3 regions of the Paenibacillus sp. JT31N7 genome follow, and region 3 is predicted to be linked to each of the others. Evidence: predicted binding sites of a transcription regulator. Region 3 holds the regulator's gene; each other region holds the start of a gene.
What was found. Region 3 encodes Rex, which represses fermentation and respiration genes when NADH is low (regulators of the CRP and FNR family bind a similar motif). Its sites were predicted from a motif close to TTGTGAAATATTTCACAA; they were not measured.
Positions count from the first base shown of each region.

Region 1: a site for Rex is predicted at 1,957-1,974, ahead of nirB (nitrite reductase large subunit NirB). Genes of this name have one in related genera too.
Region 2: a site for Rex is predicted at 6,317-6,334, ahead of adhE (bifunctional acetaldehyde-CoA/alcohol dehydrogenase). Genes of this name have one in related genera too.

Region 1 is NZ_JCAUAT010000001.1:1,591,623-1,599,898, forward strand. Features, by position in the region: gene nirB (nitrite reductase large subunit NirB) at 1-1,913, opposite strand, end outside; gene AC58P5_RS07235 (AAA family ATPase) at 2,253-5,897, opposite strand; gene AC58P5_RS07240 (exonuclease SbcCD subunit D) at 5,913-7,100, opposite strand; gene addA (helicase-exonuclease AddAB subunit AddA) at 7,179-8,276, opposite strand, start outside.
Region 2 is NZ_JCAUAT010000001.1:1,581,665-1,589,940, forward strand. Features, by position in the region: gene AC58P5_RS07190 (polysaccharide deacetylase family protein) at 1-79, opposite strand, end outside; gene pflA (pyruvate formate-lyase-activating protein) at 407-1,165, opposite strand; gene pflB (formate C-acetyltransferase) at 1,206-3,476, opposite strand; gene adhE (bifunctional acetaldehyde-CoA/alcohol dehydrogenase) at 3,664-6,273, opposite strand; gene AC58P5_RS07210 (hemerythrin domain-containing protein) at 6,438-6,965, shown strand; gene AC58P5_RS07215 (Crp/Fnr family transcriptional regulator) at 7,179-7,904, shown strand; gene AC58P5_RS07220 (formate/nitrite transporter family protein) at 8,150-8,276, opposite strand, start outside.
Region 3 is NZ_JCAUAT010000003.1:261,169-269,444, reverse strand. Features, by position in the region: gene AC58P5_RS15830 (AAA family ATPase) at 1-1,389, opposite strand, end outside; gene AC58P5_RS15825 (hypothetical protein) at 1,386-1,919, opposite strand; gene AC58P5_RS15820 (cell wall elongation regulator TseB-like domain-containing protein) at 2,051-2,554, opposite strand; gene AC58P5_RS15815 (amidohydrolase) at 2,583-3,881, opposite strand; gene AC58P5_RS15810 (DUF47 domain-containing protein) at 4,122-4,751, shown strand; gene AC58P5_RS15805 (inorganic phosphate transporter) at 4,775-5,788, shown strand; gene AC58P5_RS15800 (redox-sensing transcriptional repressor Rex) at 5,885-6,508, opposite strand; gene dinG (ATP-dependent DNA helicase DinG) at 6,495-8,276, opposite strand, start outside.

The DNA of each region.
Region 1 (8,276 bases), on a different contig from region 3:
GAACCCACGCACGTTTTGACCGTGCGCAGCGCTTTGGCATACGCGTAGCCCGAAGGCATACCGAGTTCTTCCCAGACTTTCGGCAAATCTTCCTTGCGCACGCCCATGAGGTCGATCCGCTGGCCGCCGGTCATTTTGACGGCACGGACGTTATATTTCACCGCCACATCGCCGATCCGCTTCAGCTCTTCCGCCGAGCTTACGCCGCCGTACATCCGCGGTACAACCGTATATGTGCCATCCTTGTTGATGTTCGCATGCAGGCGCTCGTTGACGAATCTCGATTCTTTCTCGTCCACATACGTTTCCGGCCACAGCATCGTCAAGTAGTAGTTGAGCGCAGGCCGGCACTTCGAGCAGCCCTCGGCGTTGCTCCAATTCAGCGCTGTCATGGTCTCGCGGGTCGTCGTCAACTTCCGCTCGCGCATGGCAGCAACGATTTCGTCCCGGCCGAGCTGCGTGCAGCCGCAGATGCCATGAGCCGCTGTGCCCGCTTCGTAGCTGTCGCCCAGCACGCCTGCCAGGATTTGCTCGACTAGCGGCTTGCAGCCTCCGCACGAGCGGCAGGCTCCGGTGCAGGCCTTCACTTCGTCGACCGTTTTGAGCCCTTGCGCGCGGACTGCCTCCACGATGGTTCCTTTCGTCACCCCGTTGCAGCCGCATACGATATCCTCATCGGCCAGAAGCTCCGCCCCGCCGCCGCTTTCTTCTCCCGCAGGAATTCCCATCAGAGCGGCGTGCACGTCTTCGGTCATTTCGCGGCCGCTTCGTATCCACTGCTGAAGCTGAGTCGCCTGGCTGACATCGCCGAACAGTACGCCGCCTACGATCCGGCTGCCGCGGACAAGCACCTTTTTATACACGCCTCTCCAATCATCCTGCATTTTGACGATCGTAAGATCCGGACGATCCAGAAACTCACCGGCCGAGAATACGTCCACACCCGATATTTTCAGTTTGGTGGCCAGCACCGTTCCCTCGTAAGGAGCCGTTTCCGCCCTGCACAAATGCTTGGCGAGCACGCTGCCCTGTTCAAAAAGCGGAGCGACAAGCCCGTAGCACACGCCGCGGTGCTCGCAGCATTCGCCGACGGCATAAACGTCCTGAGCCGAAGTCCGCATGAAATCGTCCACGACGATTCCGCGGTTGACCTCCAAGCCTCCGGCCGCGGCCAAAGCGCTGTTCGGCTTTATTCCCGCCGCCATAACGACAAAGTCCGTTTCCAGCACGGTTCCGTCCGTAAACGCCAGCCCTTCGACGCGCACGCCACCGGTGAGTTCCTTCGTCTGTTTTCCCATCGCGAAACGAAGTCCCTGACGTTCCAGCTCCGTCCGCAGCATGCCCGAAGCCGCCGGGTCCAGCTGGCGTTCCATCAGATCGTCCATCAGATGAACGACCGTCACTTCCATGCCCAGCTTCGAAAGGCCCTTGGCCGCTTCGAGACCGAGGAGACCGCCGCCGATGACGGCCGCCTTTTTATAAGTCCGGGCCGCTTCCGTCATCGCTTCGCAATCGGCAATGTCCCGGAAACCGACGACTCCCTCCTTATCCGCGCCTGGAACCGGCAGAATGAAGGGCTTTGAGCCCGTCGCCAAAATCAGGATGTCATAAGGAAGGACATCCCCGCGGTCCGTCGTGACCGTTTTGGCCGTCGTATCCAGCGCGGTCGCCGTCGTCCCCGTCAGAAGCTCAATGCCGTTTTCACGGTACCAGTTCCAATCGTTCAGGACGATTTCTTCCGTCGTTTTGCTTCCCTCAAGCACATAAGAGAGCTGAATCCGGTTGTAGTTCGGATGAGGCTCGCTTCCCACAATCGTTATATCAAACAAGCCGGTGTTGATTTTCAAAATTTGCTCGATCACACCCACTCCTGCCATTCCGTTCCCGATAAGTACCAGTTTTCTGCGATTCATAGTCTAACGCCCCCTGCCTTGATCGATCTTTGAAAAGATTCACTTGTGAAATTAAGCACATACTTAGTATAAACCTCTTCCGTGCCGGTCAGATGTGAGAAAAATCACAGGACGGGAAGCAGATGTGAACATCGCTTGAAAGAAACGTGAATAGACAATGCCGCTGCACAAAAAAAAGCACATTCGCTCCGGTAAACCGGGAATGTGCTTTTTTGATCGGATTCCATGGACAAGCCGCGATACCGTTGTCGTTATTTGAAAACCCGCCGTTACCGCGAGCCTGAAAACGCAGGCAGGGCACTGCGGAGCCGCCGTCCGCCGTATACGGGTCCGCCGGCCTTACAACAGCTCGAGCCTTACCCGGCTGCCGCGTCCGGACGGTTCGGCCGGCTCGACGATCAGCTTGCGCGGCAGACGGGCCCTTAGCTCCGGCACGTGCGAGATAACGCCGACCGCAAGCCGGTCCATGTGGAGCTTCTCAAGGGAGGTGACCACCATATCCAGCAGATCCTGGTCGAGAGTACCGAACCCTTCGTCCAGGAAGAAAAATTCCAGGGGCACCTCGCCTTTGAGCTGGATCTGCGCCGACAAAGCGAGCGCGAGCGCAAGCGACGTCAGGAACGTTTCGCCGCCGGACAGCGTGCCGACCGGGCGCTTCACCCCGCCGGAGCCGTCGTCGCGGATCACGAAGCCGCCGCCGGAGTCCACCTCGATCGCGTAGCGCTGCCGGGTGAGCTGCCCGAGCCGCTGCGAAGCGGCCCGGCTCACCTGCATCAGCTGCTCCTCCGCGAGGAACTCGACGAAGGCGTTCGCTTTCAGCACGGACTGCAGCTTCGCCAGCCGCCCGTGCAAAGTCTGCTGCGCGCTGCGCCGCTCTTCCAGCCGGCGCCACTGCTCGTGCTTCGCCTGCAGCTCCTCGCAGTCGCGTTCCGCCTTGGCGCGGACCGCAAGCGCGGCCTCGTCGCGCTCCTGGGCTTCGCGCAGCCCGAGCAGCATGCCGGACCAGTCTTCTTCGCTGACTGTCCGTCCGGCAAGCTGCTCCCGCAGCTGCGCGAGCCTGGAGCGGAGCGTCTGCTCGCGCTCGCGGTGTCGCCGCGCCTCCGCGCTCCACTCGGCGCGCTGCGCTTCGGCGACGTACGCGCCCCGCACGGCTTCGGCGTCCGCGAAGGAGGACGCCTTCAGCGCGCGTTCGAGCCGCTCCCGCGCTTCGGCGAGCTGCCCGGCGGCGGAAGCGGCGGCCTGTTCGGCGGCGCTGAGCGCCTGGGCCGCCTCCTGCTGCTCGCGGCGGGCCTGCTCGTGCGCGAGCCGGGTCTGCCCCGCGCGGCCGCGCAGCGCGTCGAGCTCGGCCTGAGCCGCCGCGATCTGGCGCGGTACCGGCTCGTCGCCGACGCGGTCGTGCAACTGCTGCGCCTTCTCCGCGGCGAGCTGGGACAGCCCCTGCAGCTTGGTCGCGAGCTGCAGGGCGGTTTTGTCGAGCTCCGCCGCCTCGGTGCGGAGCTGCTCGATCTTCGCGAGCACCCCGTCGATGAACGGGATGCTCTTCTCGATGCGGCCGCGCAGCTCTTCCGCCTGGCGCTCCTGCTCGTTCAGCCGCTTCAGGCGTTCCTCTACAGCGTCCAGCTCCAGGCCCTTGGCGCCGAACCGCTGCTGCCAGGCTTCTTCCCGGCCGCGGACGCTTTGCTCCAGAGCCTGCGCTTTGGCTTCGTCCGCCTGAAGGGCCGCGCGCTGCGAACGAAGCTCCGCCTCGGCGGCTTGCATGCCGGCTTCAAGCGGCTTCAGCCGTTTCAAGAGGGCTTGGAAGCCGGCTTCGAGTCCTGCCGCCAAACGGCCTACACGCCCGGCCTCCGCTTCCAGCCGCTTGAAAGCGGCCAACCGCTGCAGAGCCTCCTCGGCGGAGATTCCGGCTTTTCCCGGCCGCATACCGCCGGTGGCACCGCTCTCTGCCGCCGCCGTGCCCGCTGTGACAGCCGCTTCGATTGCGGCGCCGTCTTGGCCGCTCCGGTCCGCGGAACCTGCCAGGTACGCTTCCGGCGGAAGCTCCAGATCCGCTTGAACCGCCGCAGCCGCTTCCGCCAGCATGAGGGCCGCCTCCGCGGCCGCATGGCCGGTCACGTCCGCGGAAACGGTCCGGACCTCTGCGTCAGGCTCGTTTGCGGCGATCTGCGGATCATCCGTTCCGGCGCGTTCGTGCTCAAGCGCCCGCTTGGCAAGAGTATCGAGGCCGAAAACGTGGCGCTCCGCCTCCAGTCCGGCTTCCCGGATGGCGCGGAGGAGTGTTTCGCACTCCTCTACGCCAGGGGAAGCTTCTTCCGCCCCATGGTCTTCTTCACGATAAGGAGCCGGATGCTCCACAGCCCCGCATACGGGACAGGGCTGTCCTTCGTGCAGCTCGTGAGCCAGCTTCCCGGCCAGATTCCGCAGCTCGCGCTCGCGGTCTTCCCGTTTGCGGACCCCAAGCAGCGCGCCCGCCGCTTCTTCCTGCTCCGCCAGCCGTTTACGCAGCTGCTGGGCTTCCGTCCGGCCGGTGCCGAGTTCGCCGAGCCAACGGGCAAAGTCCTCCGTCCACGCGGTCAATTCCCCGGCACGGGCCGCAAGCTCGCGCTCTCCGGCCTCCACCGTCCGGCGTCTTCCGCCGGTCTCCTGCCGGATCTCCTGGAGCTGGCGCGTCTGCATATCCAACTCCCTTTTGGCGTCCCACGCTTCCTGGAGAAGGCTGCGCTGCTCGTAGCCGACCTCTACGCTTTTCAGTGCTTCTTTCAGCTCCGCCTGCTTGCCAAGCGCCTTTTCCTTCGTTTCCTGTTCCTTGCGGAACGCCTCTTTCACCGCGGAAAGCTGCGAAAGCAGCTTTTCTTCGCTTGCTTTGAGCCCATCGCACTGCTTGTGCAGGTCGGCAAGCTGACGCTCCTGCTCCAGGGCCTGGTTCAAATGCTCCAGCCGGATCAGCAGCGGCTCCTCGCGTCCGGCCAGCTCCTGCCGGGCTTGCTCGGACGCCTGCAAAGCCGTATGCAATTTGACTTCGCCCTCGCGGGAACGGTCCCTTGCCTGAGCGATCCGTCCCCGGTGCTCCGCCTCCGTCTTCGCCGAAGCTTCCGCGTGCTCGACGTAAGGACGCAGCTTTTCCGCTTCCTCCGCACGCTTCAGGCTCTCTTCCCGCTGACGGATTCCCGGCTCTTCTTCCTCGGTTTTGCGAAGCTCCAGCTCTGTTTGCCGCTCATCCTTTTGTACATTTAAAATCTGCTTCATCTCTTCGTAGCGGACAGACGCCTGCTGAAAAAGCTTACGCTGGACGGCGGCATACTCAGCCGCTTCTTTCAGCCTTTCGCCGGCCTGGGCCAGCGCTTCTTCGGACGCGTCTCCCAGCCCCTGCTGTTCGGCGGCGATCTGTTTAAGCAGGCCGTCGGCTTCTTTGAGCCGTCCGCTTACGCGCGCGCTGAGATGATCGCCATAGGCTTCGAGATGGAACAGCCGCTGAAGCATCTGCCGCCGGTCTTTGCCTGTCAGCGAAAGAAATTCGGCGAATTTTCCTTGAGGGAGCACCACGGCGCGGGTAAAATCCTGCATGGACAAACCGAGCACCTGGTGGACCCGGTTGGTTACGTCCGTGGATTTATCGGCCAATACGACCGGTTCCTCCCCGCTCAGGCGGACAAAACGGCTTACGGTATTCGTAACCGAGACGTCCGAGCCTCTCTTGAACTGACGGTCCACCCGGTACCGGATGGCGCCAGTCGGATGGCTGAGTTCGAAAGTGAACGAGACCGCCAGCGTATTTTCGGCATGGTTCATAATCCCCTGCGTACCGCCGGAAGCCCGTTCGACTTTGCCGTAGAGCGCCAGCGTCAGGGCGTCCAGAATGGACGACTTTCCGCTTCCCGTCGGACCGAATATACCGAACACGCCGGCATCGCACAATTGCGTAAAATCAATTTCCTGTGTTTCCCGGTAGCTTTGCAGACCGGACATTTGCAGCCGTATCGGACGCATACGTTTCGCCTCCCTTTATTCGGCCTGCTCCGGGCCGTCCGAATGATCCTGCAGCAGCTCCATAAAGAGCTGCACGAGCTCGGGCTCGGGCTTGGCACCGCCCGTCTGCCGCTCGTAGAAACGGCGGAACAGCTCGTCCACCGGCAGACCCGAGCTCGACAGGGCGGCGGCTTCTTCCTCGGCCGGCTGCTGCTGCGGATAGACCGGTTTGATATGGATAAACCCGCTGCGCGCCTTGCGCAGGGTTTGAATGTCGTGCAGCGACATTGCCTCCGCGATGTGGATTTCCAGGTCGATCCACGCGTTCGCGTCCCGCCCTTCGTCCAGCCAGCGGTGCACCTCCGCCAGCCCTTCCTTCGCTTTCCAGTTCACCAGCGGGCGGCCGGAGGTCAAATAAATTTCTTCAATCGAGGCCGGCTCTCCCGGTTTGACGTCGAGAACCGTCAGCGACTTGGCTTGGCCCGCTTCGGAAAAGCTGTAGGCAAGCGGGGAACCGCAGTAGCGGATGGGGCTCCGCGCTTTAAGCGTCTGCGGACGATGCAGGTGGCCGAGCGCCACATACTGCGCGCCGACATCGAGTGCCGATGTATCGACCGTGTACGCTCCGCCGACCTGAATCGGACGCTCCGATTCGCTTTCTTTTCCCCCGAGCACGTAAATGTGGCTCATGATCAGGTTCACGGTGTCGGGACGAAAGCCCGCCGTTTGAGCTCTAACCAGCTCGCCTACCCGCTCGGAGTATGCTTTCCTGAGCACTTCTTCACCGGCGTCGTCGCTGAGCAGTTCGCCCAGTCTCGACTCGGACGGATACGGCAGCGCAAACAGCTTGGCCGTTTCGCCGGTTCTCGGAATCCCGATCTCCATCAGGCCCGCTTTCGGCAGCCCGATCAGAGAGATTCCCTGCGCCCTGGCAATCGGGGAAGACGCCCCCAGACGGTCCGGATGATCGTGGTTGCCCGAAATAACGACAACCTCCCTGCGGCCGTCCTCGGCCAGCCTGGACAGAGCGTCGTAAAAAAGCTGCTCCGCAGCGGCAGGCGGATTAACGGTGTCATACACGTCTCCCGCCAGCAGCACCAGATCGATATTCCCTTCCCTGACAATACGGACAAGCTCGTCCACAAAAGCAACCTGTTCCTCAAACCGGCTCCGCCCTTCCAGGGTTCTCCCCAAGTGCCAGTCACCGGTGTGCAGTATGCGCATACCTATCCCCCAAATCTGATTGTATCTGTAAAGTCGGCCGGTGCACCTCCATCAGGCGGATCGTCCGGCCTCTTCCTTTTAAATTTCCACCACGTGCCCGCCGTCAAAGAAAAACAGGTACGTTCCCGCAAGCTTGCGCTTCCAGATTTTTTCCACTGCCTGTCCGTACAAGCCCAACTGGAGCCGGTATCTTTCCCGGAGCGCTTCGAGGCCGACGCCTTTGACACGGTCCGTCTTGTAATCGAGCATAATCAGATTGCCGTCCGATTCGAACAGGCAGTCGATCACACCCTGCACAAGCACCGTCTCCTGGCGGGTCGACGCATCCGCATTCGGATAGACACGACCGGCGGGAAGCCCCAAGCTGAAAGGCACTTCGCGCCATACCCGGGTCGAGGCGGCAAGTTTTATACCGATATCCGTCCGGAAAAAACCCGCAAGGATTTCCGCATCCACCGCTCTTGCTTGAGCGGGTGTAAGCAGTTCCTTGTCGATCATTTCCCTCATGACAGCTTCCACGGCCTCCGGCGTCACTTCCTTCAGCGGGATATGCTGCATGACGGCATGAAAAACGGTTCCCCGCTCCGCAGAGGTCAATTTCTTCTCCTCCATAAAACGGGGGCGCCTCAGAAGCGACGTTCTTGCCGAGGAACCGGCCGAAGGGGTACCGGGTACGGCAGCACCGGACGAAACTTCCCCGCCCGCTTCACCGGACGGCTCAATCGGCTCGTGCGCTGCTTGCGTGCCTTGTGCCGCTTGCGGCTCCTGTGTGTCCCCTGCGTCTTGTGTGACATGCAACCCTTCCGGGTCCTGTATGTTTTCTGCCTCTTGCGTGTCTTCTGCGTCTTGTGTGTCCTGCGTCTCGGCCGCTTGCTGCTCCCGCCACTCTTCCGGCCGCAAGGACGCGGGACTGTCCATAAAGGTCGCCAGATGAAAAACGGAATTGCCTCCGGCACGGGTCCCTTCCGTGCCGTCCGGGGAGGACACACCGGATGAACGTTCCCCGGCCAGCCGGGACGCTTCCGCCGCCCCCGCCATTTTCAGCAGCCGGGTCGGCAAAATGAGCCCGCTCCCCGGGCTGGGCAGCAACTCGGCCGACGGAATTTCTTCGTGATCGGAAGCCGTACTGCGGTCTGCCTGCCTCTTCAGCTCGGAAACGGACGTTTTGGAAAAATA
Region 2 (8,276 bases), on a different contig from region 3:
GGCTGACATTGTATGCGATAAACAACCCCAACGCTATCATAAGGATATAGCGCAGTCTGAACACTTTTCTTTTTTTCATAATTCCTTCCATCTCCCATTTGTTTCCTCGGCTGATTTCTATGAACCTAGCAGCCTGTCTATGACTTCCAGCACATAAGAACGTCAGACGCGGCAAGGCGTCTTCTCCTGTATTCCCCGGGTCCGTTCCCTTCAACGTGTTACCTTATCCTAAGTGTACTCCAACTTTCGACACAAGTAGTTACGAAACCATTACATTTGAACAAAGGAGGCATCACGAGGCCGTTACATTTGTAAAAAAATGTACAAGCATGACGAAAAAAGCTTCCGGCGCATAGGCCGAAAGCTTAAATATAGAGGAAGTTTTATTTCCTGTAAAGACCAATTTTTAGCGAGACTGGCAGGTTGGCTGCGAAACGTTTCGGCTCCGCGCACGCTCAATAAGCCGATGCGCTCTCGCGATTTCTTCTTCGGTCGGTGTGCAGGCGTCTTTGAGCGGATATTCCCGGTGAAGAAGATCCCATTTATAGGTTCCAAGCCGGTGATAAGGAAGAATCTCGAATTTTTCGACGGTCGGCAGACTGCTTAGAAAAGAACCGAGCCGCTCCAGCTCGTCTTCCGTATCCGTCATTCCGGGAACGAGCACCCGCCGGATCCACATCGGCCTGCCGTGATCGGATAGCCAGCGCGCCGTGCGCAGGATCTTGTCATTGGGCTGGCTCGTCAGCGCGATATGCTTGTCGCGGTCCATCATTTTCAGATCGAGCAGCACCAGGTCCGTTTCTTCAAAAAGCTCGCGGACATGCTCGTGGCCCACTTCGCAAAAACCGGAAGAATCGAGCGCCGTGTTCACGCCGAAGCGTTCCTTGCACGCTTTGAAAAGCTCCGCGACAAACGCCGCCTGCAGCGTCGGCTCTCCTCCCGTTACGGTGATTCCCCCGCCCGACTTCCGGTAGTACGGAAGATAGGGTTCCATCTCGGCGAGGACTTCATCGACGGTCACCGTCCGTCCTCCGCAGGTGTCCCACGTATCGGGATTGTGGCAGTAGCCGCACTGCAGGGCGCATCCCTGCATAAAGAGAACAAACCGGATACCGGGGCCGTCTACCGTGCCGAACGTTTCGATGGAATGAATTCTGCCTTTCATGACTAACACGTCCTTTGCTTCGGCGTGCCCCGGTCCTTCGTTACATGGCGCCGTGGAACGTCCGGTTAATAACGTCGAGCTGCTGCTCGCGGGTAAGTTTGATAAAGTTGACCGCATAGCCCGAAACCCGGATGGTGAGCTGCGGATACTGCTCGGGATGCTCCATCGCGTCCAGAAGCTGCTGCCGGTCGAATACGTTCACGTTGAGATGGTGCGCCCCGCTTCCGAAGTATCCGTCCAGCATGTGGGCGAGATTGTCCTTGCGAGTCTGCGGCTCTTTGCCGAGCGCTTTGGGCACGATCGAGAACGTGTTCGAGATGCCGTCCAAGCTGTGCTCGTAAGGCAGTTTGGCGACGGAGCCGAGCGAGGCCAGCGCGCCTTTGCGGTCGCGGCCGTGCATCGGATTCGCGCCCGGCGCGAACGGTTCGCCCGCTTTGCGCCCGTCCGGCGTGGAGCCGGTTTTTTTGCCGTAGACAACGTTGGACGTAATGGTCAGGACCGACTGGGTCGGAACCGCATCCCGGTAAGGTTTGTGCTTGCGGATCATACCCATGAACGCTTCGACGAGAGAAACGGCGATGGAATCGACACGGTCGTCGTTGTTGCCGTACATCGGATAGTCGCCTTCAATTTCGAAATCGGTGGCGATTCCTTTCTCGTTGCGGACCGGGCGCACTTTGGCGTATTTGATCGCGCTCAGCGAATCGGCAACTACGGACAATCCCGCGATGCCGCAGGCCATGGTACGGACGATTTCCCGGTCGTGCAGGGCCATTTCGATCCGCTCGTAACAGTATTTGTCATGCATATAGTGAATCACGTTCAATGTGTTCATATACAGCTTCGCCAGCCATTCCATGACACCCTTGAATTTATGCATGACCTCGTCGTAATCGAGCACATCGGACGTAACCGGCACGCTTTCGGGGCCGATCTGGATCCCGAGCTTTTCGTCCACGCCGCCGTTAATGGCATACAGGAGAGCTTTGGCCAGATTGGCCCGCGCTCCGAAGAACTGCATCTGCTTGCCGATCTTCATGGCGGATACGCAGCAGGCGATTCCGTAATCGTCTCCGTAGAAAGGACGCATCAGGTCGTCGTTCTCGTACTGGATGGAGCTCGTTTCGATCGAAACTTTGGCGCAGTACTTCTTGAACGCCTCAGGCAGCTGCTCGGACCAGAGCACCGTCAGGTTGGGCTCGGGAGCGGGCCCGAGGTTATACAGTGTGTGAAGAAACCGCATGGAGTTCTTCGTTACGCGGGTCCGGCCCGACAGGGACATGCCGCCGATGGATTCGGTCACCCAGGTGGGGTCGCCGCTGAACAGCTCGTTATAATCCGGCGTACGCAGGAATTTGACAATCCGCAGCTTCATGACGAAATGGTCGACCAGCTCCTGCGCCTGCGTTTCGGTCAAGGTTCCTTCGCGGAGGTCTCTTTCGATATAAATATCGAGGAAAGAGGACACCCGTCCCAGACTCATGGCCGCGCCGTTCTGTTCCTTGATCGCTGCCAGGTAGGCGAAGTACAGCCACTGGAACGCTTCGCGGGCGTCGGTGGCCGGCCCCGTGATGTCAAAGCCGTGATCGGCCGCCATTTTCTTCAACTCGCCGAGCGCCCGGATCTGCTCGGACAGCTCCTCGCGGGCACGGATGACATCCTCCGTGATCGCATCCACTTCAAGAAGAAGGAGATCCTTCTTCTTGTCAGCCACGAGGGAGTCGATGCCGTACAGCGCCACTCTGCGGTAATCGCCGATGATCCGTCCGCGCCCGTAGGCGTCCGGCAATCCCGTGATGATGCCGGCTTTTCTGGCAGCCCGCATGTCGCTGGTGTAGGCGTCGAACACGCCCTGGTTATGGGTCTTGCGGATGTCCGTGAACAGCCGGACCATGTCCTCCGGCAGCTTGAAGCCGTAAGCTTCGCAAGCGTCCTCCATCATCCGGATGCCGCCGAACGGCTGCACGGAGCGTTTGAACGGCTCATCCGTCTGGAGCCCGACTACCCGCTCCTTGTCTTTATCGAGATAGCCCGGTGCGTGGGAAACGATCGTGGACACGGTGTTCACGTCCACATCAAGCACGCCTCCCTGCTCTCTTTCGCGCCGGGTCAAGTCCTTAACGACTTCCCACAGCGCCTTCGTATCTTCCGTCGGAGGGGCAAGAAAAGCCTCGTCTCCCTCATAAGGCGTCAGGTTAAGCTCGATAAAGTCACGGACATCGATCCCGTGCTGCCACTTTCCTTTGCGGAACCCGCGGTATACTCCCTCTTCAGCAGACTTCATGCGCGTCTCGCGCTCTTCGATAGCCATTTTTGTTCCCTCCTTGGAATGAAGGACGGGCCGCGGAGCGGCCGCCCGGCAAAGCTGATTTCGTTTCAGCGCAAACTTTACGGCACGCGCCCGTCAGGACCGCTGTCTCTGTGTCCGTTTCACCGCACCGGCTGGTGCGGCGCTGCTCCTGCCTGTTCAGGCAGCAGATAAATCTTGGCCCGTTTGCTCAGATTCTGCCGTAGAAAGCGTCCCGGTACACTTCGGCCAGCTCGCTGACGAGCGGCATTTTCGGATTCGCGGTCGTACACTGGTCTTCGAACGCTTTGTCCGCCAAGTAATCGACGCGGCTCTCGAAGTCGTCGGCGTCGAAGCCGAGTTCCTTGAACGAAGCGGGAATGCCCAGCTTCTTGTTCAGCTCGCGGATGGCGTCGACAAGGCTCTTCACGCCTTCTTCCGTGGTTGCGGCCGGAAGCCCCAGGAACCGGGCGATCTCGGCGTAGCGCTCGTCGGCGCAGTAGTGCGAGTATTTCGGGAACGACGCGTATTTCGACGGCTTCGACGCGTTATACCGGATGACATACGGCATCAGGATCGCGTTGGTCCTTCCGTGAGCCGTTCCGTACTGTCCGCCCCACTTGTGCGCCAGGCTGTGATTGATGCCCAGGAAGGCGTTCGCAAACGCCATGCCGGCGATCGTGGACGCGTTGTGCATTTTCTCCCTCGCCAGCTTGTCGCCCGTCGCATGGGACTGCTCCAGGTTGCGGAACACGAGCTTGATGGCCTGCAGGCAGAGGCCGTCCGTATAGTCGTTGGCCATGACGGAGACGTAAGCTTCAATCGCGTGGGTCAGCACGTCCATGCCGGTATCGGCCACGGCGGTTTTCGGAAGCGAGTATACGAATTCGGGATCCACGATGGCCACATCCGGCGTCAGCTCGTAATCGGCGAGCGGATATTTCGTGTGGCCGTTCTTTTTATCCGTGATGACGGCGAACGAAGTCACTTCCGAACCGGTTCCCGAAGTCGTCGGGATGGCAACGAACTTCGCTTTCTTGCCGAGCTTCGGATACTTGAACGTCCGCTTGCGGATGTCCATGAACTTCTGCTTCAGCGAATGGAACGTGACGTCGGGATACTCGTAGAACAGCCACATCGCTTTCGCCGCATCCATCGGCGATCCTCCGCCGAGCGCCACAATGCAGTCCGGCTGGAAGGCGTTCATCACGGCCGTGCCGCGTTCCACGGTATCGACCGAAGGATCCGGCTCGACATCGCTGAAAACCTCGATGGCTACCGGCATCCTGCGCTGGCGCAAATAATGTTCCACGCGTTCCACATAGCCGAGTTTCACCATCATCGGGTCGGTCACGATCAAAACACGGGTGATGTCCGGCATTTTCGCCAGGTACTGGGTGGCGTTTCTCTCGAAATAAATTTTCTCGGGTACTTTAAACCACTGCATATTCACCGTCCGGTGTGCGACTTTTTTGACGTTGATCAAATTGACCGCCGTCACGTTCGAAGAAGTGGAGTTGCGTCCGTACGAGCCGCAGCCGAGCGTAAGCGACGGGATATTCGCGTTGTAGATATCCCCGATCGCCCCGTGGGTCGAAGGCGCGTTAACGATAATGCGGCAGGTCGGCAGCTCTTTGGCAAAAGCGGCAATCACTCCGTCATCGTCGGAATGGATGACCGAGGTGTGGCCGAGTCCGCCGAATGCCGCAATCTCCGCGGCCCGGGCGATGCCCGCTTGAGCGCTCGGGGCCGTGTAGCAGGCCAGCACGGGACTCAGCTTCTCGGCGGACAGCGGGTAGGCCGGACCGACGCCGTCCAGCTCGGCGATCAGGATTTTCGTCCCGGCGGGAACCTCGAACCCGGCCATTTCGGCGATACGTACCGCCGGCTGGCCCACAATCGCCGCATTCACGGCGCATCCGGCGTTCATGCCGAACTGGGACAGCTTCTTCGTTTCCTTGGCGCTCAAGAAATGGCAGCCCTGCGCCTTCAGCATCGCCTTGGCCTCCGCCGCGATCGCTTCGTCCAGGATAACGGCCTGCTCGGACGCGCAGATCATGCCGTTGTCAAACGTCTTCGAGAGGATCAGATCCGTGACCGCCTGGCGCAGGTCAGCGGTTCTCTCGATGAAGCACGGCACGTTGCCCGGGCCGACGCCGAGAGCGGGTTTGCCGGCGCTGTAGGCGGATTTGACCATGCCGGAGCCGCCGGTAGCCAGAATCAGCGCCACTCCCTCGTGGTGCATTAGCTCGTGCGTCGCTTCCATGGAAGGCTTCTCCACCCATTGGATGCAATCTTTCGGCGCTCCGTGGCTTACCGCCGCTTCGTAAAGAACGCGGGCCGCTTCGGAGCTGCATTTCTGCGCGGACGGATGGAAAGCGAAAATAATCGGGTTCCGCGTCTTTATCGCGATCAGCGCCTTAAACATCGTCGTCGAGGTCGGATTCGTTACCGGGGTGACGCCGGCGATAATTCCGATCGGCTCGGCGATGGACGTAAGGCCGGTCGTCGGATCGTCGTCGATCACGCCGACCGTTTTGTCGTACTTCACGGAATTATGAATATACTCCGTCGCGAACAAGTTCTTGATGATCTTGTCTTCATACACGCCGCGCCCCGTTTCTTCCACCGCTAGCTTGGCGAGAACCATATGCCGGTCCACGCCGGCCAGCGCCATTTCCTGTACGATGCGATCGACCTGGGACTGATCCAAACCTTCAAATGCGGCCTGCGCTTTCTTCGCGTTCTGCACCAGCCGGTCTACCTGTTCTTTGGCCGCCGCAGCTGCGGGTTTTACGGTCTCATTTTCCTGTACAGCCATCTCTCCGCCTCCTCTGTTCTTTCTACACCTTCATTATAGGAGTTTGTGAATTTTTTCACTATGACATTTCTCACAGACAAAACAGCGTCTCCGCTTTATGGTGAAGACAGGAAACACGCGCGAGCTTTACCATCATCCGCAGGACCCGACAGGAGGAAATGACGATGAGCACAATAACCGTGGAACGTCTGCCGTATGCATCCATGGACCCCGGCAGCCAGTTGTCCGACGCCCTATATTATCTGAAGCAGCAGCATGAATTTCTTGAGGCCGATCTGCTGGAGCTGCAAATGCTCGCACGCGGAATCGGAGCCGCCGGAAGCCGGGATTCGCTCAAAAAAGATTTAAATCAGCTGAAGGTACGCGCCGAACGGTTCTTGAAGTTTTTCCAGCAGTATCAGCAGGATGAACAGGAAACGCTTTTCCCTATCGTTGATTTGTATACAGGCGACAAAATGGGCCCTACCGCCGTTATGAAGCAGGAATACAACATGGCCGTCCACAATCTGCGCCTGTTTTTCCAGGCATTCAAAGAAGACAGCCAGACTCTCGACCCCCTATGCGCGAAACGTTCGGTATCCCACGTGCTCCAGTCGTGCTTCATTCTTCTTGAGCATATGCGCAAAGAAAAAGAATGGGTATTCCCCCTCGCCGAGCAGATGCTGACCGATATCGAGCAGTTTTATTCGTAGAAAATCGCTTTCCCCGATTAAAAGAAACCGGAGACGCCGCATGCGGGCGGAACTCCGGTTTTTGCGTCCTTTTGCCTGGAGCGGTAATAAGTTTGCGTTGGATATGGACGGCCGTCGTAATCGACATTATGCGTAAAATGTGATTTTTGTCATATATGATCTACGTCATATCCGGTATACTGGAAGCAGAAGTCAAAGAGGAGGGAAGCCATCATGAACACCGGCACAAATCCCGTTTACTATACGAATCCCCGCAACACCGCTGCCTTCAAGACGGAAAACTTGCAGAAGCTGACGGATATTATGCATGAGCAGAAGCTCCAACCCGGCGCCTACTTGTTTTGGGAAGGCGATACGGCTGACAAGCTTTATTTTATAAAAAACGGCCGGGTACGCGCTACGAAGTCTACGGACGAAGGCAAGGATCTCGTGCTTTACTTATACCAGCAGGGCGATCTGATCGGCATGATCGATCCCTACGACGACACGAAGCATTGGTACAGCGCGGAAGTGCTGGAAGAAACCCTGATCGGCGTGGCGCACAAGAAAGACGTGGAAATGCTGATTTGGCAGAGCGGCGAATTCGCCCTGGAATTTATGCGCTGGATGGGGCTCAGCCACCGGATGACGCAGACGAAATACCGCGATATGATGCTGTACGGCAAACCCGGGGCCCTGTGCTCCACCATCATCCGCTTGTCGAACACGTACGGTCGGCCCGAAGCGGACGGGACGATCCGCATTACGAAGAAGCTCACCCACTCGGAGCTGTCGGATATGATCGGCTCCACCCGCGAAAGCGTGAACCGCATGTTCAGCGACCTGCGCAAAGCTCAGGCGCTTGAAATGGATAACGGCTATATCGTCATTCGCGACCTGAATTATTTGAGGGGCATTTGCCACTGCGAAAACTGCCCCGTAGAAGTGTGCCGGATGTAATCCGGTACACTTTTTTATTTGCGCCGGGCTCGGCGGCTCCCCGTATAGTACAGCGCTGAATTCTCCAGGCGCCGATTCCCGTTAATGTGTTCCGGCACAGCATGGCGCAGACGTCTGGCGGCAGCGCCCGACCCCCGTCCGGGATTACGGCGCCCCATCACCGGCTGCGGGCCGTAAAAAAGCTCCCTGATTGAAATCAGGGAGCTTTCTTCGCTTGCGGGACTATGCCTGCGCCCAGCGTATGTTTACAGCCGTCCGGCCGCCCGTTTCACAGGCGAGATGAAGGAATACAGCAGCCCGACAAACACGGCCCCGCCGACAATGTTCCCCAGCGTCACCGGAATCATGTTATGGAACCAGCCGGCCAGTGTT
Region 3 (8,276 bases):
CTCTTTTGTACGAGCCATCAAATCATCGAGGATGGCATTGTTCACTTCCAGCAGCTTCTGCTGCGGAACCATTTTCAGATCGACGATGCCGAGAGACGTCAGGCCCGAAGAAATCATCGTGCGGACCATATCGATGGACTTCTCGAAATCGTTGCTCGATCCCGTGCTTCGGCCGCCGTAAATAATCTCTTCCGCAGCCGCGCCGGCCAGCGCGATCATAATTTGATCTTCGATTGCTTCCTTGGAGTACAAGTACTGGTCCTGCGGCGGGTTATGGCGCACATAACCGAGCGCTTTGCCGCGGGGCCGCAGGGAAACCTGGGCTACGGAATCCGGACGCACCAGCTCTGCGATAATGGCATGGCCGAGTTCGTGATAGGCAACCCGGATTTTCTCTTCCTGGGTCGCTTCACGGTCCGTCTGTTCGCCCATCATTACTTTATCGATGGCGGAGAGCAGATCTTTCTGCATGACGGCATCCTGCTGGCCGCGCAATGCGTAGATGGCCGCTTCGTTCAGCACGCTCTCAAGCTGCGCTCCGGAAAATCCGAAGGTCTGCTCCGCGATTTTCTCCAGATCCGCCGCTTCGTCCAGTGGCTTATTCTGGGCATGAATCTTAAGAATGGACAGGCGTCCCTTCTTGTCCGGCAACTCGACGTCGATATGACGGTCAAACCGTCCCGGACGGAGTAGAGCCGAGTCGAGCATTTCTTTGCGGTTGGTCGCCGCAATGATGAGAATGCGCGGCGTCGTATCTGTATGAATACCGTCCATTTCGGTCAGGAGCTGGTTCAGCGTCTGATCGTACTCGCGCTGCTGCCCGCCGTCGCGTTTGCCCCCGATCACGTCGATTTCATCGATAAAAATAACGGCGTTTTCTTTATTTTCCTTCTGGGCTTTCGTTCTGGCTTCCTGAAAAAGGGTACGGATCCGCGAAGCCCCTACACCGACATACATCTCCACGAATTCACTGCCGGAAGCGGCAATATAGACGGAATTCGTATGGTGGGCGGCCGCTTTGGCCATCAGCGTTTTCCCCGTTCCCGGAGGACCGGTCAATAGGATGCCTTTCAGAGGGCGGATACCGAGCTTCTTCGTTTCTTCCTGTTTCACGAGAAAATCAAGCGCTTCGACGAGTTCCTTCTTGGCGCGTTCCTGGCCGCCGATCTGATCGAAGCTCAGGTAGGAAGGCTGCCGGGATTTCCCGCGCGTACCGGCTCCCGCGCCGATTCCGATGCCGGAACCACCGCGGCTTTTCATCATGTAAAGAACCGTTGTAATAAGGGCGGCCGTAAATAGCAAAGGGATAATGTTGACTTTAATAAAGGCAAGAAAAATGAAGAGTACCGGAGCAGCGCCAATCGCTATCTCTTTTCCGTATTTGCTCATTTAAACACCCCAACTTTTTCGGCATTCCGGGGCAGCACCACGTATTTGTGCTGATCCCCTTTTTGCAGATGAACGTAAACGTTCTGCTCGTCCATTTCGGTTTTAACGACCAAACTGCTGTCTTTGTCCGTTTTGTGCTTTTCCAGGGCCGTAGGTATATCGGCATAGTGACGGGTTTCCATCGCTTGGGCAACATCGAACAGCGCTTGCGCCCACCATTTATCGAGATCCGGAGATTCTTTTGTATTGACCGACAGTTTCACGTCACGGGAACCGATTGTAGAGGCTCCTTCTTTTGTAATGCGGCCGTACACTTCTCTTAAGCTGGTGTCTGGTTTGAGAGACAGACGGATCGAAACTTCTTTATCATTATATGTGACCTGGGATTGCTCAACCCCCGGTGTTTCTTTCACGATATTGCCTAGCGGTTTTCCGATGGCGTAGGTCTGATAAGCGAACCAGCCGCCAAAAAGAAAAAAAGCGGTGATGACGACACTTAACAGGATGGGCAAGAGACGTATTTTACGCAACTTACGTCCCCCTTTCTATACTATTCGTATTTAGCAAATGCTATACGAGTAGTATATCACAGTCCATAACCCGTGGGCAAAAAAAACGGTGGAGTCTTTGACAAATTAACGAAATAAGCGAAAAGCCCACCCTATTGAAGGCTGAGCTTAAACGTATCTTCTAATGCACCCGTCTTTAAATTATAATAATCGTAGAACGCCCGGTCCTGTTCGTCTTTATAAAAGACTTCCCAGACATACTTCCCCTTGAATTCGCCGGCGTTTACACGCAGAATATCCAGCTTGGGGTTTTTCTTAGCCATAATCCCGCGCACGGCTTCTTCCGTTATGTTCTCGGCCGTCATTTCGGTATGAATCTCATCGATGGCCAGACCGGTCCCGTCCTGCTTGAGCGGCACCCAGACGATCAGCCCGTTGCCGAGCTTGTCCTCCCCGTAAACGACTTCATAGGAACGGGCTCCATGGAAAGCTTCGACCCGGTTAGCCTTGATCATCGTCGTTTTCTCGTAAGCCGCCTGTACAGCCCGGGAATTTGTCTCCCAGTAGTTCGCCTGGACGTTCACGTAAAAACGGTTAATGCCGAACCCCGATGTCAGTACGACAAACAGCCCGATCCAAATGGCTTTTTTAAGCATTCCGTTCTCTCCTTCCTCCTGTTGAAGACTAACTGCTCGTCAAACGGGCGAAGCACGATTCGAATTCCCGTTTAATCTTCTCTTCGTCAAGCGTCAGGCATTCGCGGCCGCGTACGATCCAACTGCCGTCCACGCACACATCTACCACATCATGGGCGGATGCCGAGTAGACGATATGGGAAACATAGTCCGTACGAGGCAGAAAATGAGGCTGGTCGATATCCAGCGCGATAAAATCGGCTTTCATGCCCGGCTGGAGCGTACCGACATCGTCAAGCCAGATGGAGCGTGCGCCCATCGATGTGCCCATGCTTAATGCCGCAGCGGCCGGTACGGCGGTCGGATCGCCGGTTACGCCTTTGTGGATTAGGGCGGCAAGCCGCATTTCCTCGAACATGTCGAGGTTATTGTTGCTCGCGGCACCGTCCGTGCCGAGGGACACGTTTATGCCGGCTTTGAGCAGATCGGGCACTCGGGCAACACCGCTGGCAAGCTTCAGGTTGCTCCCCGGATTATGCGAAACCCCGACGTTGTATTTGGCAAGAACGGCGATCTCTTCGTCCGTCAGGTGAACGCCGTGCGCAACGAGGGTCGGTCTCGTGAAAACACCCAGTTTTTCCAGATGCTCGACAGGCCGTGCGCCATACTGCTCCGCGTTGGCTTCGACTTCTTTTAACGTCTCGGACATATGAGTATGAATAGGCAGGTTCAAATCGTGTGCGGCCTGCACAAAACGTTCAATGTAATCCGGCGGGCATGTGTAAGGAGCGTGCGGAGCCATCATCGTCGTAATCCGGCCGTTCGCGGCACCGTTCCAGTCCTTGGCGAAAGCGACCGCTTCCCGGAGCTTGGCTTCCTGAACGTCGGCCGGACACAGCCCGATGACACCGCGGGTCAAGCGTGCCCGCATACCCGAATCGGATACGGCTTGGGCCACTTCGTTCATATGGTCGTACATGTCGACAAATGTCGTCGTTCCGCCCTTGATCATTTCAAGGATGGCCAGAAGCGTTCCGTAGCGCACGTCCTGCGCCGTGAATTTGCCTTCCATCGGCCACATTTTCTCCTCCAGCCATACCTGGAGGGCCAAATCGTCTCCATAGCCGCGCAGCAAAGTCATAGCCGCATGGCCGTGCGTATTGACGAGACCGGGCATGTAGAGCTTGCGGTCCCCGCGGATGACTTCGTCGTACGTTTCCAGCGGATGCGGCGCATCCTTTCCTATATATGTAAGCTGATTTCCTTCCATGACCATACAGCCTTCAATTACGGGTGCGGCTGCGTCCCCTGTTACGAACAAGCCGTTTATAATAATCGTTTTTTTCATCCGATAGCCCTCATTCCGTATAAAGTGCCGAAATCGGCAGTTATTCTTATCTTTTCAATGTACAACGTCACTTGTTTAAAATCAAGCCGAGCAAACAATTGAAAAAACGCTCAACCAGTGATTGCTTTCTGGGGAAATGTTATGATATTTTTAAGTTTGTGAGTTTAAGCTACAAAATTCTACATACATTAAACTTAACTTCACGGAATCTTTACAATCGAATCACTAGGAGGAACCGTAATGGCATCGCTTTTTAGCAGTAAAAGAGGAGACGTCGATTTTTTAAACCTGCTCATACGGGCGGCAGAAAACACACTCCATGCATCCCAGATGTTCAGAAACGCGATGATGGGAGATAAAATTCCGGAAAACTTTTTCCAGATGATCAAAGACATCGAGAGCAAAGGCGATCAGATCACCCACGAAATCTTTAAAGAGCTGAACAAAGTCTTTATCACTCCGCTCGACCGTGAAGATATTATGGAGCTGGCTTCCAAGCTCGACGACGTACTGGACGGCATTGAAGCGACAGCAGCACGTTTTGACTATCTCAACATCAGCCAGACGGACAAGGTTATGCAGGAATTCTCCGCCGTGATCGTGTCCAGCTGCCAACATATGCTCGATGCCTTCAAGCTTCTTTCCAAAAAGAAGTACATGCAGATCCCACAACATACGGTTGAAATCAATGCGCTTGAAAACGAAGCCGACCGCCTGATGCGCGAAGGCATCCGTGAAATTTTTATCACCAAACGCGATCCTTACGAAGATTTCAAGCTCAAAGAACTATATGAACGTCTCGAACAGACCACCGATGCATGTGAAGACGTTGCCAATATCTTGGAAAGCGTCGTGCTGCGCTACTCGTAAGCCCAGCAGTTTAGGAGGATTTCATGACGACAACAGTTCTTATTACCTTGATTGCAATCGTTTTTCTCGCCCTTGCCTTTGACTTCATTAACGGTTTCCACGATACGGCAAACGCGGTAGCGACTTCGATCTCTACGCGTGCGATGAGCCCGAAAGTGGCCATTATCTCCGCCGCCTGTCTGAACTTCGTCGGTGCCCTGTATTCTTCGGAGGTGGCCAAGACGATCGGCAGCGGGATCGCGGATCCGACCAAGATCAACCACGGTGAATTTATCGTCATCGCGGCTCTGCTGTCCGCCATTATCTGGAACCTGGCTACCTGGTATTATGCCATTCCTTCCTCTTCCTCCCACACCCTGATCGGATCCATTGTCGGAGCCGTGCTGGCCGGAGCGGGAGCCGACTTCGTCAAATGGAGCGGTCTCGGCAAGATCGTGCTGATTCTGGTGCTGTCGCCGATTGTCGCATTTGTGGCCGGGTACATCATCATGACCATCATCAAATACCTGGTCATCCTGACGGGCAACAAATCCCGTTCGAAGCTAAACCGCGTATTTAAGTTCTTCCAGATCCTGTCCGCCTGGCTGCTGTCCTTCTCCCACGGGGGAAATGACGCTCAGAAAGCGATGGGTATTATCGTATTCGGACTCGTCGCTGCCGGAGCCCAGACAACCATGGACGTGCCGTTGTGGGTGAAAATCGCGGCTGCGACCGCAATGGGCCTCGGTACTTCGATCGGAGGATGGAAGATCATCAAGACCATCTCCAAAAACTTGATCAAAATCGAGCCGATCAACGGTTTCGCTTCGGATTTGACGTCCTCCATCGTGATTCAGACTTCCACGCATATGGGGATGCCGCTTTCGACCACTCACGTGATTTCCTCCGCGATCATCGGTTCGGGTTCCGTACTCCGGTTTCATGAGGTGAAATGGGGTACCGTAACGCGCATGATCATCACTTGGATCATTACGATTCCGATCAGCATCATCCTGTCTTATGTGCTGTACACCGTGTTGTTTAAGTTCTTCGTATAAAAATGAACAGTGAGTTCCATAAAAAAACCGCCATACGGCCCTAAAACGGGTCCTTATAGCGGTTTTTCTGGTTTTCAAGGCCAAACCCTCCATTGTTTATTCAGGAAGATAATAGGCCAGGCTCTGGAGATCTGCCGTAAAGTCCGCATGATGCACACGGATTTCTTCGGGAACTTTCAGAATGGACGGAGCGAAGTTCAGAATCGCTTCGATGCCCGACTTCACGAATTGGTTGGCGACATTTTGCGCTTCCGGAGCCGGAACGGTGATGATGCCGATTCGAATGCGGGAATCCCGGATAACATCGGCCAGATGCTCCATGGGCTGAACGCTCATGTTATTGATGACCTGGCCGATCTTGTCCGGCGACGAATCGAAAATCGCCGTTATTTTCATCTGTTCCCGCAAATAGATGTTATAGTTGCACAGCGCCCGGCCCAGATTACCGGCTCCCACGAGGGCAACCGGTATTTGGCGGTCGAGCTTCAGAATCTGACGGATCTTCTCGATAAGATAGGTCACATCGTAACCGATCCCCTTCTTTCCGAATTCGCCGAAGTAAGCCAAATCTTTGCGGATCTGTGCCGGGTTAAGATTCAGCTTCTGTCCCAGATCCTGGGACGAAACCGTTAAGACGTTTTTTTTCGAAAGCTCATTAAGAAAACGAAGATAGATCGGCAGCCGTTTTACGACAGCCTCTGATATTTTAGGTGACTTCAAGCGAGTTCTCTCCCATCCATTCCTGAATTCTCGGTACGATGCGCTCTACCGGCATATGTTCAATCTTCGGTCCCGGCAGGGAGTAGAGAAAGTGCTTGCCGTACTGCGTCTCAATGACACGCGTATCGTAGATCAGCACAATGCCTTTGTCCGAAGCCCTGCGTACGAGCCGGCCGAAGCCCTGCTTGAATCGGATGACGGCTTGAGGTACCGACAGTTTCATGAACGGGTTCTGATTCCGTTTTTTCAGGTTTTCGCTCTTCGCTTCAACCAGCGGATGGTTCGGCGGCTGGAAAGGCAGCCGTACGATAGCCAGACAAGTCAAGGCTTCTCCCGGAATGTCCACCCCTTCCCAGAACGAGCTCGTGCCGAGCAGAACGCACGCTTTATGCTCTTGGAAGAGCCGGGTCAGCTTGCTGCGGTTGCCGGTGTCCACCCCTTGACCGAGCACATGAATGCCGTGGGGGCGAAGATTTTCTTTCAGAACCGCGTGGGCCTGCTTCAGCATCCGATTCGAAGTGAACAGCACGAGCATCCTCCCTCGTGTGGCCACGGCCACTTCGGAAAGGGACTCCGTCAGCGCTTTGAGAAATTCCTCTTCGCCGCTGCGGCCCCGGATCATCGGAAAGTCCCGCGGTATGCAGACAAGAGCCTGCTGCCGGTACTGGAACGGGGACGGAAGCTGAACGGTTTTCAGCTTCGGATTCTCCTCTTCTTCGGTCGGCAGTTTCAGCCCCAGCTGATCCGCCGAATACTGGAACGATTTATTGACCGACAGCGTGGCCGAAGTAAGAATAACACTCTCCTTGTTATCAAAGAAATGTTCGCGGATAAGCGGACTTACGTCCATCGGCACGGAGATCAGGTTGATCGAACGGCTTTTGTTGTACGTCCCCGCTTCTACCCAATAAACGAAATTATCGTCCGCCATCTTCATAAAGAAGCGGAGCGTCTCCTTCGCTGCCTGTAATTCCTTAGCCACGCCGCCGAGGTCGGTTACGAAGCTCTGGACGTCGTATTCTTCCTGGACTTCTTTCAAATCCTGCGCGAGCGAATCCACGGATTTATACACATCTTGAATATGCTGTTCCAAAATCTCCTCGAGATCCGTGAAATCGCTCCAATTCGGAGGAAGCGAGTCTTTTTTCAGACGCATCACCAGGGAACCGGGATCGATTTGACCGGGCTCGGAATTCGTCTGGAGCAGCTCGTAAAACTTTTCACAGAGTAAATCCCAAGCTTCCTTAATCAGGAGTGTTTTCGGGAAAAGGTTGTCGATTCCGTTCATCCAGGTAGCCGCCCGGTAATCGTCGTCATACCGTTGAAGCTTCGTGCGGAGCGCCGGCAGCTGCCCGTTCCGGCTGTCCTTGAACAGCCAGAGAAGCTGGTTCGTCAGTCCCAGGTAATGAAGCTCTTTGCCCAGATGCTTGCTTGCCACTTCTTCGAAATGGTGAGCCTCGTCCAGGACGAGATGCTTATAAGCCGGCAGCACCCGGTTCTCGGCCTTCATATCGGTAAACAGCAGCGAGTGGTTCGTAATGACAACGTCCGAATTGTTGGCGTCATGGCGCGCACGGTGATAAAAGCATTTTTTGAACCACGGGCAGTGCCGGTTCTGACACGATTCCGCATCGCTGGACACGGTATGCCAGAAAGCGGCCCCTTTGTTCCCGAAGTGCAGCTCCTCTTCGTCGCCAGTCTGCGTCTGGCTCAGCCAGACTACCATCTGGGCGGCCGTAATGGCGTCCTCCTTGCCCGTATCGAACTC